DNA from 3 places in the Zhengella sedimenti genome. Region 1 is predicted to be linked to each of the others. Evidence: riboswitches for the same ligand, from Rfam matches in the RefSeq annotation. Region 1 holds a riboswitch; each other region holds the start of a gene.
What was found. Region 1 has a riboswitch for S-adenosylmethionine ahead of metA (homoserine O-acetyltransferase MetA). Riboswitches for the same ligand answer to the same signal wherever they lie in the genome.
Positions count from the first base shown of each region.

Region 2: linked by a shared signal. The riboswitch ahead of metK (methionine adenosyltransferase) and the one ahead of metA (homoserine O-acetyltransferase MetA) in region 1 are both predicted to bind S-adenosylmethionine.
Region 3: linked by a shared signal. The riboswitch ahead of ACLB6G_RS14135 (O-succinylhomoserine sulfhydrylase) and the one ahead of metA (homoserine O-acetyltransferase MetA) in region 1 are both predicted to bind S-adenosylmethionine.

Region 1 is NZ_JBKFFP010000001.1:821,325-824,597, reverse strand. Features, by position in the region: gene ACLB6G_RS04100 (DUF2161 domain-containing phosphodiesterase) at 1-548, shown strand, start outside; gene ACLB6G_RS04095 (fatty acid desaturase) at 526-1,527, opposite strand; SAM riboswitch at 1,675-1,753, shown strand; gene metA (homoserine O-acetyltransferase MetA) at 1,813-2,745, shown strand; gene ACLB6G_RS04085 (GNAT family N-acetyltransferase) at 2,759-3,220, shown strand.
Region 2 is NZ_JBKFFP010000003.1:12,584-15,856, forward strand. Features, by position in the region: gene ACLB6G_RS09480 (thermonuclease family protein) at 1-494, opposite strand, end outside; SAM-I-IV-variant riboswitch at 887-988, shown strand; gene metK (methionine adenosyltransferase) at 1,251-2,390, shown strand; gene ACLB6G_RS09490 (hypothetical protein) at 2,449-3,273, shown strand, end outside.
Region 3 is NZ_JBKFFP010000005.1:39,901-43,173, reverse strand. Features, by position in the region: gene ACLB6G_RS14145 (hypothetical protein) at 1-236, opposite strand, end outside; gene ACLB6G_RS14140 (2'-deoxycytidine 5'-triphosphate deaminase) at 318-1,403, opposite strand; SAM riboswitch at 1,482-1,560, shown strand; gene ACLB6G_RS14135 (O-succinylhomoserine sulfhydrylase) at 1,603-2,793, shown strand; gene ACLB6G_RS14130 (CDP-alcohol phosphatidyltransferase family protein) at 2,799-3,273, opposite strand, start outside.

The DNA.
Region 1 (3,273 bases):
AATTGAAGGCCGGGTTTTCATTGACCCTTTTCCATCAGGCCATCGAGCGCCAGAAGATCACCGACCATGTCTATGTCGCCGTGCCGCGCGGGACCGGTGCGGCATTTCACAAGGCGTTGAAGGCGAACATCGCGCTGTGCCGGCGGCTCGGCCTCGGCCTCATCACCATCCGCCTGGCCGACGGCTTCGCAGAGATCCGCCTCGATCCGGCCCCCTACAGCCCGCGCAAGTCGAAGCCGCGCAAGGGCCGCCTTCTCAGGGAGTTCGAACGGCTTGTCGGCGATCCGAATACCGGCGGGTCCGTGCGCACCGCCATCACGACGGCCTACCGCCAGGACGCCATGCTCTGCCTCGCCCATCTGGCGTGCAACGGGCCAAGCAAGGCCGCGCTCGTGGCCCGTGCGACCGGGGTGGAAACGGCCCGGCGCATCATGGCGGACAATCACTATGGCTGGTTCGAGAGGGTCGCGACCGGGATCTACGCCATGAGCCCGAAAGGGCGCGAGGCGGCCGGCCAGGCCGCGCCTACGCCGCCTCCATCCGCCTGAAGTCGGCAAAGGAGACCAACCTGTGGGTGGGCTCATCCCATAGCGTCAGGCGGACGCATTTCAGGCTCTGCCAGAAGGTCAGGCGGCCCTTGTCGCGGAATTCCGGATAGGCCTTCAGCACTTCGGGCAGGCGCCAGAAGGGCACGCGCGCCGCAAGGTGATGCACATGGTGGATGCCGATATAGCCGGTGGCCCACATCAGCGGCCGCGGCAGGTCATAGAACGAGGATCCCTCGAGGGCGGCCTGCTCGCGCTCCCATTCCGGCGCCCGCGCCCAGAAGGTCGGGTCGAACTGGTGCTGGATGTAGAAGAGCCACACGCCGGCCACCGCGCCCATCAGGATCACCGGAAGATGGACCGCCAACATCACCTGCCAGCCGAAGACGTACCACAACGCGCCGTGGAAAAGGAGAATCCCGGCATTGGTGCCGAGCGCGGAAACCCAGGCTTCACGGCGGTCGGTGAAACCCGAAGGCCAGCGTTGCTGGACCAGGAACACATAGGCCGGCCCGATGACGAACATCACCAGCGGATGGCGGTAGGCGCGATAGGCAAGCCGGCCCCACAAGCCCAGCGCGCGGTATTCCTCCGTCGTCAGCGTGCTGATGTCGCCGATGCCGCGCCGGTCGAGATTGCCGGAACCGGCATGATGCAGGTTGTGGCTGTGGCGCCAGTAGCCATAGGGTGTGAAGGTCAGCACGCCGAGCAACCTGCCGACTCGGTCGTTCAGCGCCGCCGTGGTGAACAGCGAACCGTGACCGCAATCGTGCTGGATGATGAACAGCCGCACCAGCATGAGCGCCGCAAGCGGCAGAAGCGGCAGCGACAGCAGCCAATGGCCTGCGGCAAAAAGCAGCGCCGCCGCCAGCCAGAGCACAGCCAGGAGTCCGAGCGTCAATGCCAGTTCGCGAAATCCGCGCCTGTCATCGGCTTGTGCGAACGACCGCAAGCGGCCGCTCCAGCGCTTTGTATCCTTCATGGTCCTCCCCGTCCGCCGCCAGGCGGCAAAGTCTGGTGATCTTGTTTTCTGCCCGGTAAACGTTTTTTCCGTCAAAAGCGAGGCCAACTGTTGTCGCACTTGCGGCAAATGACGTGGCAGATTGACCCTGTGAGCGCCAAGCGCTAGTTTCGCCGCCGTGGTGATTTGGCCGGCCGGCTTGCAGCCACGTAAAACAACTCGCTAAAAGGGCCGCGGACAGCAGGAGCGTCACGGAACCGGCAGCGAAGTCATTGCGGCCGGTCGTTAGAGTTCTGGAGTCCGAACATGCCGATCCGCATTCCCGATGCCCTCCCCGCCCGCGACATCCTCGTGCGCGAGGGCGTGTCCGTGATGAACGAATCATCCGCGATTCGCCAGGACATCCGGCCGTTGCAGATCGCGCTCCTGAACCTGATGCCCAACAAGATCCGCACCGAGACCCAGATCGCGCGGCTGATCGGTGCCACACCGCTTCAGATCGAGTTCTCGCTGGTGCGCGTGAGCGGCCACACGCCGAAGAACACGCCGGCCGATCACCTGATTTCCTTCTACCAGACCTGGGAAGAAGTCCGGCACCGCAAGTTCGACGGATTCATCATCACCGGCGCGCCTATTGAACTGCTGCCCTTCGAGGACGTGGCCTACTGGGAGGAAATGGAAGCCATCTTCGACTGGACGGTAACCAACGTCCACTCCACCTTCAACATCTGCTGGGGCGCCATGGCCGCCATCTGGCACTTCCACAAGGTGCCGAAATACGCGCTGGAAAAGAAGGCGTTCGGCGTCTACCGCCACAAGAACCTCAACCCCGTCTCGCCCTATCTCGCCGGCTTTTCGGACGATTTCCAGATCCCGGTCTCGCGCTGGACAGAGGTGCGCAAGGCCGACCTGGAAGGCAAGAACGGCCTGGAACTGCTGATGGACAGCCCCGACACCGGTCCCTGCCTGATATCCGAGAAGGCCGGCAACCGGCTCTACATCTTCAATCACATCGAGTATGATTCCACCTCGCTGAAGGAGGAGTACGAGCGCGATGTCGCGGCCCATGTGCCGATTTCAGTGCCGCACAACTACTACCCGGACGACAACCCGGCCAACCAGCCGCTCAATCGCTGGCGCTCCCACGCCCATCTCCTGTTCGGCAACTGGATCAACCAGGTCTACCAGACCACTCCCTTCGACATGGATGATATCGGACGCGACCGCCAATGGCTGTGATTGTGAGGATGTGATGACGCAAATCGCGGGACTGACGATCCGGCCGCTGGAAGCCGGAGATGAAGAGCAATGGCGCCGGCTCTGGACGGCCTATCTGGACTTCTACGAGACAGCGGTGTCCGAAGAGGTATACCGCTCGTCCTTCGAACGCATTCTGCGCGGCAATGCCGGGGCTCCGGGCGAATTTCGCGGCCTGCTGGCGCTGAAGGATGGCAGGCCGGTCGGCCTTGTCCATTTCCTGTTCCATCGCCACGGCTGGAAGATCGAGGACGTCTGCTATCTGCAGGACCTCTATGCCGATCCGCAGGTGCGCGGCACCGGTGTCGGACGCGCATTGATCGAGGCGGTCTATGCCGCCGCCGACGCGCAAGGATGTCCCGCGGTCTACTGGCTGACGCAGGAATTCAACCATGAAGCCCGCAGGCTCTATGACCGTGTCGCCACGGTGACGCCCTTCATCAAGTATGCCCGTTAGGCCACCCGCCGGACTGCCATCTGGCGGCATGGCGCGGGGCGCCCCGTTAACCA
Region 2 (3,273 bases), on a different contig from region 1:
GCGCTGGTTCCCGACTCGGCACAATCAAGAGAGCCGAAACGGATAGGGATCCCAGATACCTCGATCGTGTCGCCGTCCCGCACATGGGTTACGCGTCCGACGATTTCCTGGCCGCTGGAGATAGCCACGACGGGACCAAAGTATTCCGGAAAACGTTCTGCGCCAATGTACATGAAAACAAGACCCAGCGTGATGGCGATGATTGCCAGTCCGATAGCCGGTTGCCATCCACGTCTTCGGCGTTGTCCAAACCCATGGCCGTTCGGTCTACGTGACCCGTGAGCGTTCTGTTGCTTCGGTTCACCATATTTGCCCGTCAGCTTCATGAGGTGCCGGAACTCCTTGTCACTCAAAAAGGTCCGGGATCCGTACTGATCGAGCTTCGCCTGCATATCGCGGAGAAATTTTCGTTCCGCATCTTTCAGCGCGGTTGATACCAGCGCAAGTCTGATCGCGCGTTGAATGTCATCGAACTTTTCTCGTGAGAAATGCATAGTATAGCAGTAGAAATATGGCGAACGAGGCAGTCAAGTCACTGAGGCTCTTCATTAACACGTGACATGCCACTGGATGACAATTCAATGGCATGTCACCGGTTCTCCAGGGAACCCGCCCAAAAGCAGACACGCAACAATCGACCCCTAAAGCCGCCTGCGCGGTCGCTGTTCTGCAACCATCTATCCGGGCCGCATCTAGCAGACGATCTTGTCCATCGAAGCCATGGCCATGGTTGAGGAACTCGCCAAACCGATCCGACTGAATGGGTACGCATTGTGTTGGTGAGGGAGGTGCTATGCGCTGAACGTGTACGCACCAGCTTTGCTTGATAATCGACTTCGGCCTGGGCAGCCGCTTGTTCATCAGCGAGATTCATTGTACGAAAGCCATCAAGCATCAGGATGAGGGTGTAGCCCTCGCCAACCTGCCCGCCCGGGCAAGGTGGTACCCGAACAGGGGATGCGGCCAACTGGCAACCAAGCGGGCCCATCAATCAATTTCTCCTGCTGCGATCTTTGGCTGACCTCGCTTGGTTTGGCGCGGTCGGAAACATGTGCGGCTGCATCATGATCATCAGCCGCGCGAGGATGAAGCCACACGTGCGGTCGCAGCAGAACTGTACAGGAGGAACTCGACCAACAAGGAAGACAGCAGAAACCACCGGGTGACCGACCCATTCGGTCCGGCATTTGATTTTCAGCTTGTGCGCCGTGGGATGACCCCAGAAGCACTAAAGAGAGAAAGATATTGATATGCTCGTTCAGTCCGGCCTGTTCACATCGGAAAGCGTCTCCGACGGCCACCCCGACAAGATCTGCGACCAGGTCTCAGACACCATCCTGGACGCATGCCTCAGCCAAGATCCGGGATCGCGCGTCGCCATCGAAACGGCCCTGAAGGGCCGCACGCTCTGTCTTCTCGGGGAAATCACCACGGGTGCCCAGTTGGACCTTGGCGCCATCGCAAGAGGCGTTCTTTGCGACATCGGTCATGCAGGCGGGCACTGGGGTCTTGATCCCGACAACCTCATCGTCATCGAGGATGTCACCCTGCAGTCGCCGGAGATCAAGGCTGGCGTGGATGGGCTGGAACTCGGGGCAGGGGACCAGGGCATCATGTTCGGCTTTGCGTGCGACGAAACCGATGCCTTGATGCCGCTGCCGATTGAACTTGCCCATGCCTTGATGCGCCGGCAGCGCGAACTCCGCCTCTTGCCCGAGGGCGCGCTGCTGGGTCCGGACGCGAAGTCCCAGGTGACCGTGGCGTACGAGAATGGCCGACCTGTCGGCATCGATACCGTCGTCGTCTCGACGCAACACGATGCGCAACTGGCTCTCGCTGACCTGCGCGACCTGGTCAGAACCTCGCTCATCGAACCGGTCCTCGGCGACTGGCTGAGGCCGGATGTGAAGATCTTCATCAATCCGGCCGGCAGCTTCGTTCATGGCGGGCCCGCGGCGGATGCGGGGCTCACGGGCCGGAAGATCATTGTCGATACCTATGGTGGCTATGCCCGCCATGGCGGCGGCGCGTTCTCCGGAAAGGATGCGACCAAGGTGGACCGGTCCGCCGCCTATGCGGCTCGCCAGCTTGCACGCGATGTCGTCGCGCGGGGGTGGGCGCGTGCCTGCGAAGTCCGTGTGGCCTACGCAATCGGAATGTCCAGGCCGATCGATGTTCGCTTTGACACGTTCGGCACGTCCGATGGTCAGGATCCTGCTGTCCGCTACCGCGGCGAGGGGATCGATCTCTTCGACCTGATGCGCCCGGCTTCGATCCTTCGACGGCTGAACCTTGATCAGCCAGCCTTCCGCACGACCTCGACCTTTGGTCATTTCGGCCGTCCGGAATTTTCCTGGGAGAAGGCCGTCGTGGGTGACGTGGAGCGATGACGCAGATGACTTCATCGCATCGCACATCACCGGCCAGGACGAACAGGGAAAACCGGACATGAAGACGAAGGAAGCCAGAGAACTCGATGCGAAACTGAAGGCGCTCGGGATTCACACGCCATCCAGGGAACTCTTGAAGAGATTGTCGATGGAGGACCTGCGCTATCTGATTGAACCGCCGAGCAGACTGAAAACGACATATGTTTACGACCGCAACATCTCCGTTGAAGGAGAGGAGCTTCGCAAATGGATCGACATGGGCTTGATCTCGATCGATGCGACGAAGGCCAAGGCTGCAGGCTACACACCTGAAGCGCTGGAAGAGCTGATCCACGTTTACGGTCAGATCGATCCACAGCGCAAACGCGAGTCGGTGATATGGGCCCTGATCCAGAAACCCGTTTCCGCCGACTTCCTGCGCGCGTGCCAAGCACGCCGCTATGACGTCGATTGGGTGCGCGAGGCGATCGACGACGGGGCATCCATTGAAGCCATGGATGGTCTGAAGCAGTCCGGCATCCCGCTCCATTTCATGCCGGTTGCCGGCGCCCTTGATCGAGGGGAAAGTCGTTGTGACGCTGCCGCGCTGAAGCTCTGGTATGACACGGCGATCGAACCGTCGGTGGCTGCGCGGCTCATTGATGCCGAGGTGGGGCCTGAAGAGGCGCAACTCTGGTACAAACACGGGTTCCTGTCGAAGGAGATCATTGAAAGCAAGCGCAGGGGCCTGCGTCTGGAGGATCAGCTTGCCGACAGACCCGACGTTTCCTTCAGCCAGGCTTTTCGCCATCGAGGCGAGGGGGCCTATGCGCCTAGGGGAGATTTCGGTTGGCGTCTGCGCCGGGCCATGAATGAGATCGATGTTCCGGCGTTTGGCTCCAGC
Region 3 (3,273 bases), on a different contig from region 1:
GGAACGAAGACGGAATAGATGAAGGGCGCCGTCAGGACCACGCGAAGCCGGGCGCCCGCGACATAGCTCAGCAAGCGCGTGCGCATCTGCCTGTGCAGGCGCAGGACCTCCTTCTCGAAGACCACACGGCCACGCTCGATGCGGTAGTTGAAGGCCTGGCGCTGCTCGGCAATCGCCTTTTCCAGATCGTCCTGAAGCTTCTCGAATTTCTCGGCCAGTTCCGGGTAGATCGCCATTGCCGTATCCCCGCTCCGGTGAAGCACGTGTTGCACAGACCAGCGAGCCATGCGGCCCGCCCGGCGTCAAGGCGCAAACGCTCAGCGGAAATGCTTGGACAGTTTCAGGCCCTGCGCCTGGTAGTTGGATTTCAGGTCGGCGCCGTAGAGCATGTCCGGCCGGGCCAGCATGTGCTCATAGACCAGCCGGCCGACGATCTGGCCGTGTTCGAGGATGAAGGGCACTTCGTGGCTGCGCACTTCCAGCACGGCGCGCGCACCCTGACCGCCGGCCGAGGCATGGCCGAAACCGGGATCGAAAAAACCGGCATAGTGGACGCGGAATTCGCCGACGAGCGGATCGAAGGGCGTCATCTCGGCAGCAAAGTCGGGCGGCACGTGCACAGCCTCGCGGCTGACAAGGATGTAGAACTCGTCCGGATCGAGCACCAGTTCGCCGAGCCCCCTGCCCTGCAGCGGTTCCCAGAAGTCGAGCACGTCGTGGGCGGCGCGCCGGTCCACGTCGACAAGGCCGGTGTGGTGCTTGCCGCGATAGCCGATGAGGCCGCCTTCGCCGCCCATCAGGTCGATCGACACGGCCAGGCCACCCCCGGAAATGTGCGGCTCGCCCTCGTCGACCAGCGCCTCGGAGCGATGCAGGAGCATCAGTTCGCCTTCGGACAGCAGCGAATGACCGGTGCGGAAACGGATCTGGCTCAGCCGCGATCCCGTGCGCACGACAATCGGAAAGGTTCGCGGGCTGACCTCGATGAAGAGCGGACCGGCATAGCCGCGCGCGATCTTGTCGAACTCGCGGCCATGGTCGGTCATGATGCGGGTGAAGATGTCGAGCCGTCCGGTGGAGCTTTTCGGATTGGCCGAGGCCGAGACGGTGTCGGGCAGGGCGAGGCTTTCAAGCAGCGGGATGATGTAGACGCAGCCGGTTTCCAGCACGGCGCCTTCCGACAGGTCGATCTCGTGCAGCTTGAGGCGGTCCAGCTTGCTTTCCACGGTCGCCACCGGGCCGGGCAGGAAGGAGGCGCGCACGCGATAGGCCGTGTGGCCGAGGCGCAAGTCCAGGCTCGCCGGCTGGATCTGGTCGTCGTCCAGCGGACGGCTGCTCTTCAGCCCGCCCTTGCTGAACAGTTCCGCTATGTCCCGGTCCGGCAGGATGCCTGTCTGGCGCACTTTGCCCACTCCCCTGTCTGACCGGACAGCTTTAGCGCGCAACTTCGTTGACGCAAGGCGCGCGCGGCCATATAAGCCGGTTTATCCCGTGGTGATTTGGCCGGCCGGCTTGCAGCCACGTTAAACAAGTCGCTAAAAGGGGCCGCATGACACCGGCTTTGCGACTTTCGCGGCCGGTTTTTTGTTTGTGAAGGCAGACATGATGGTCGACACGAAGCGCCCCCTCCACCCGCAGACCACCCTCGTTCATGGCGGCACGCTGCGTTCGCAGTTTGGCGAGACGTCGGAAGCGATGTACCTGACGCAGGGCTTTGTCTATGACAGCGCGGAAGCCGCGGAAGCCCGTTTCAAGGGCGAGGAACCCGGCTTCATCTATTCGCGCTATGCGAACCCGACCGTCGACATGTTCGAGAAGCGCATGGCGGCGTTGGAGGGCGCGGAGGATGCGCGCGCGATGGCTTCCGGCATGGCCGCCGTGTCGGCCGCCCTGCTCTGCCAGTTGAAGGCCGGCGACCATCTCGTCGCCGCCAAGCAGCTTTTCGGTTCATGCCGCTGGGTGGCAGAGACGCTGTGCCCGAAATTCGGCATCGAGGCGACCATCATCGACGGGACGAAGCTTGAGGAATGGGAAGCGGCGCGCCGGCCCAACACGAAGGTGTTCTTCCTGGAAAGCCCGACCAATCCGACGCTGGCGGTCATCGACATTGCCGCGGTCGCGGACATCGCCAATGCCAACGGCATCACGGTCGTCGTGGACAATGTCTTCGCCACACCGCTCTACCAGAAGCCGCTGGAGCTTGGCGCGCATGTCATCGTCTATTCGGCGACCAAGCATATCGACGGGCAGGGCCGGTGCCTCGGCGGCATCGTCCTGTCGTCGAAGGACTGGATCGACGAGAACCTGCACGACTATTTCCGCCACACCGGCCCCAGCCTTTCGCCGTTCAACGCGTGGACCCTGCTCAAGGGGCTCGAAACCCTGCCGCTGCGCGTGGCGCAACAGACCGCGTCGGCCGCGCGCATCGCCGATTTCCTGGCCGGCCACGGCAAGGTGGCGCAGGTCATCTATCCCGGCCGGGCCGACCATCCGCAGGCGGGCATCGTGGCGCGGCAGATGACGGGCGGCTCGACCATGGTCTGCATGGAGCTGAAGGGCGGAAAGAAAGCGGCCTTCGCCTTCGAGAACGCGCTTTCGATCTTCGCCATCTCCAACAACCTGGGCGACGCCAAGAGCCTCGTGACCCATCCCACCACGACGACGCACAAGAACCTGAGCGAAGAGGCGCGGCTGGAACAGGGCATCCGGCCCGGCACGGTGCGCCTGTCTGTCGGACTGGAACACGGCGACGACCTGATCGCCGACATCGAACAGGCGCTGGCGCGGGTGTGAAACGCTCAGCCGCGCCCGGCGAAAGTGCGCCGGGCCAGAAGGATGCGCATGGCTGCCGTGTAGAGGCAGACGGCGGCAAAGCCCCATGCGATGACGGCAAACCAGGACGGGAACAGGCACATGGCGGCGAAGACCGCGATGGTCTCGGTGGCCTCGGCCAGGCCGGTTGTGAAATAGATCGACTTGTCGCCCCGCGCCACCGTCTCCATGGCATGGCGTTCGGCCAGCACGGCATAGGCGAGGAAGCTGGCGCCGTTGGCGTAGAAGCTGAACAGGAGCGCCGCCGCGGCCAGCGCATTGGCCTGCGGGTCGAGCGCGGCAAAAGCCAGCGGAATGGCACCGTAGAAGATGAAGTCGAGCACGATGTCCAGATAGCCGCCATAGCCGGTCTTGCCATTGATGGCCGCGACGGCGCCATCAAGGCCGTCGGCCAGCCGGCTTGCCAGCAGCAGGACAAGCCCGGTCCAAAGCCATCCGCTC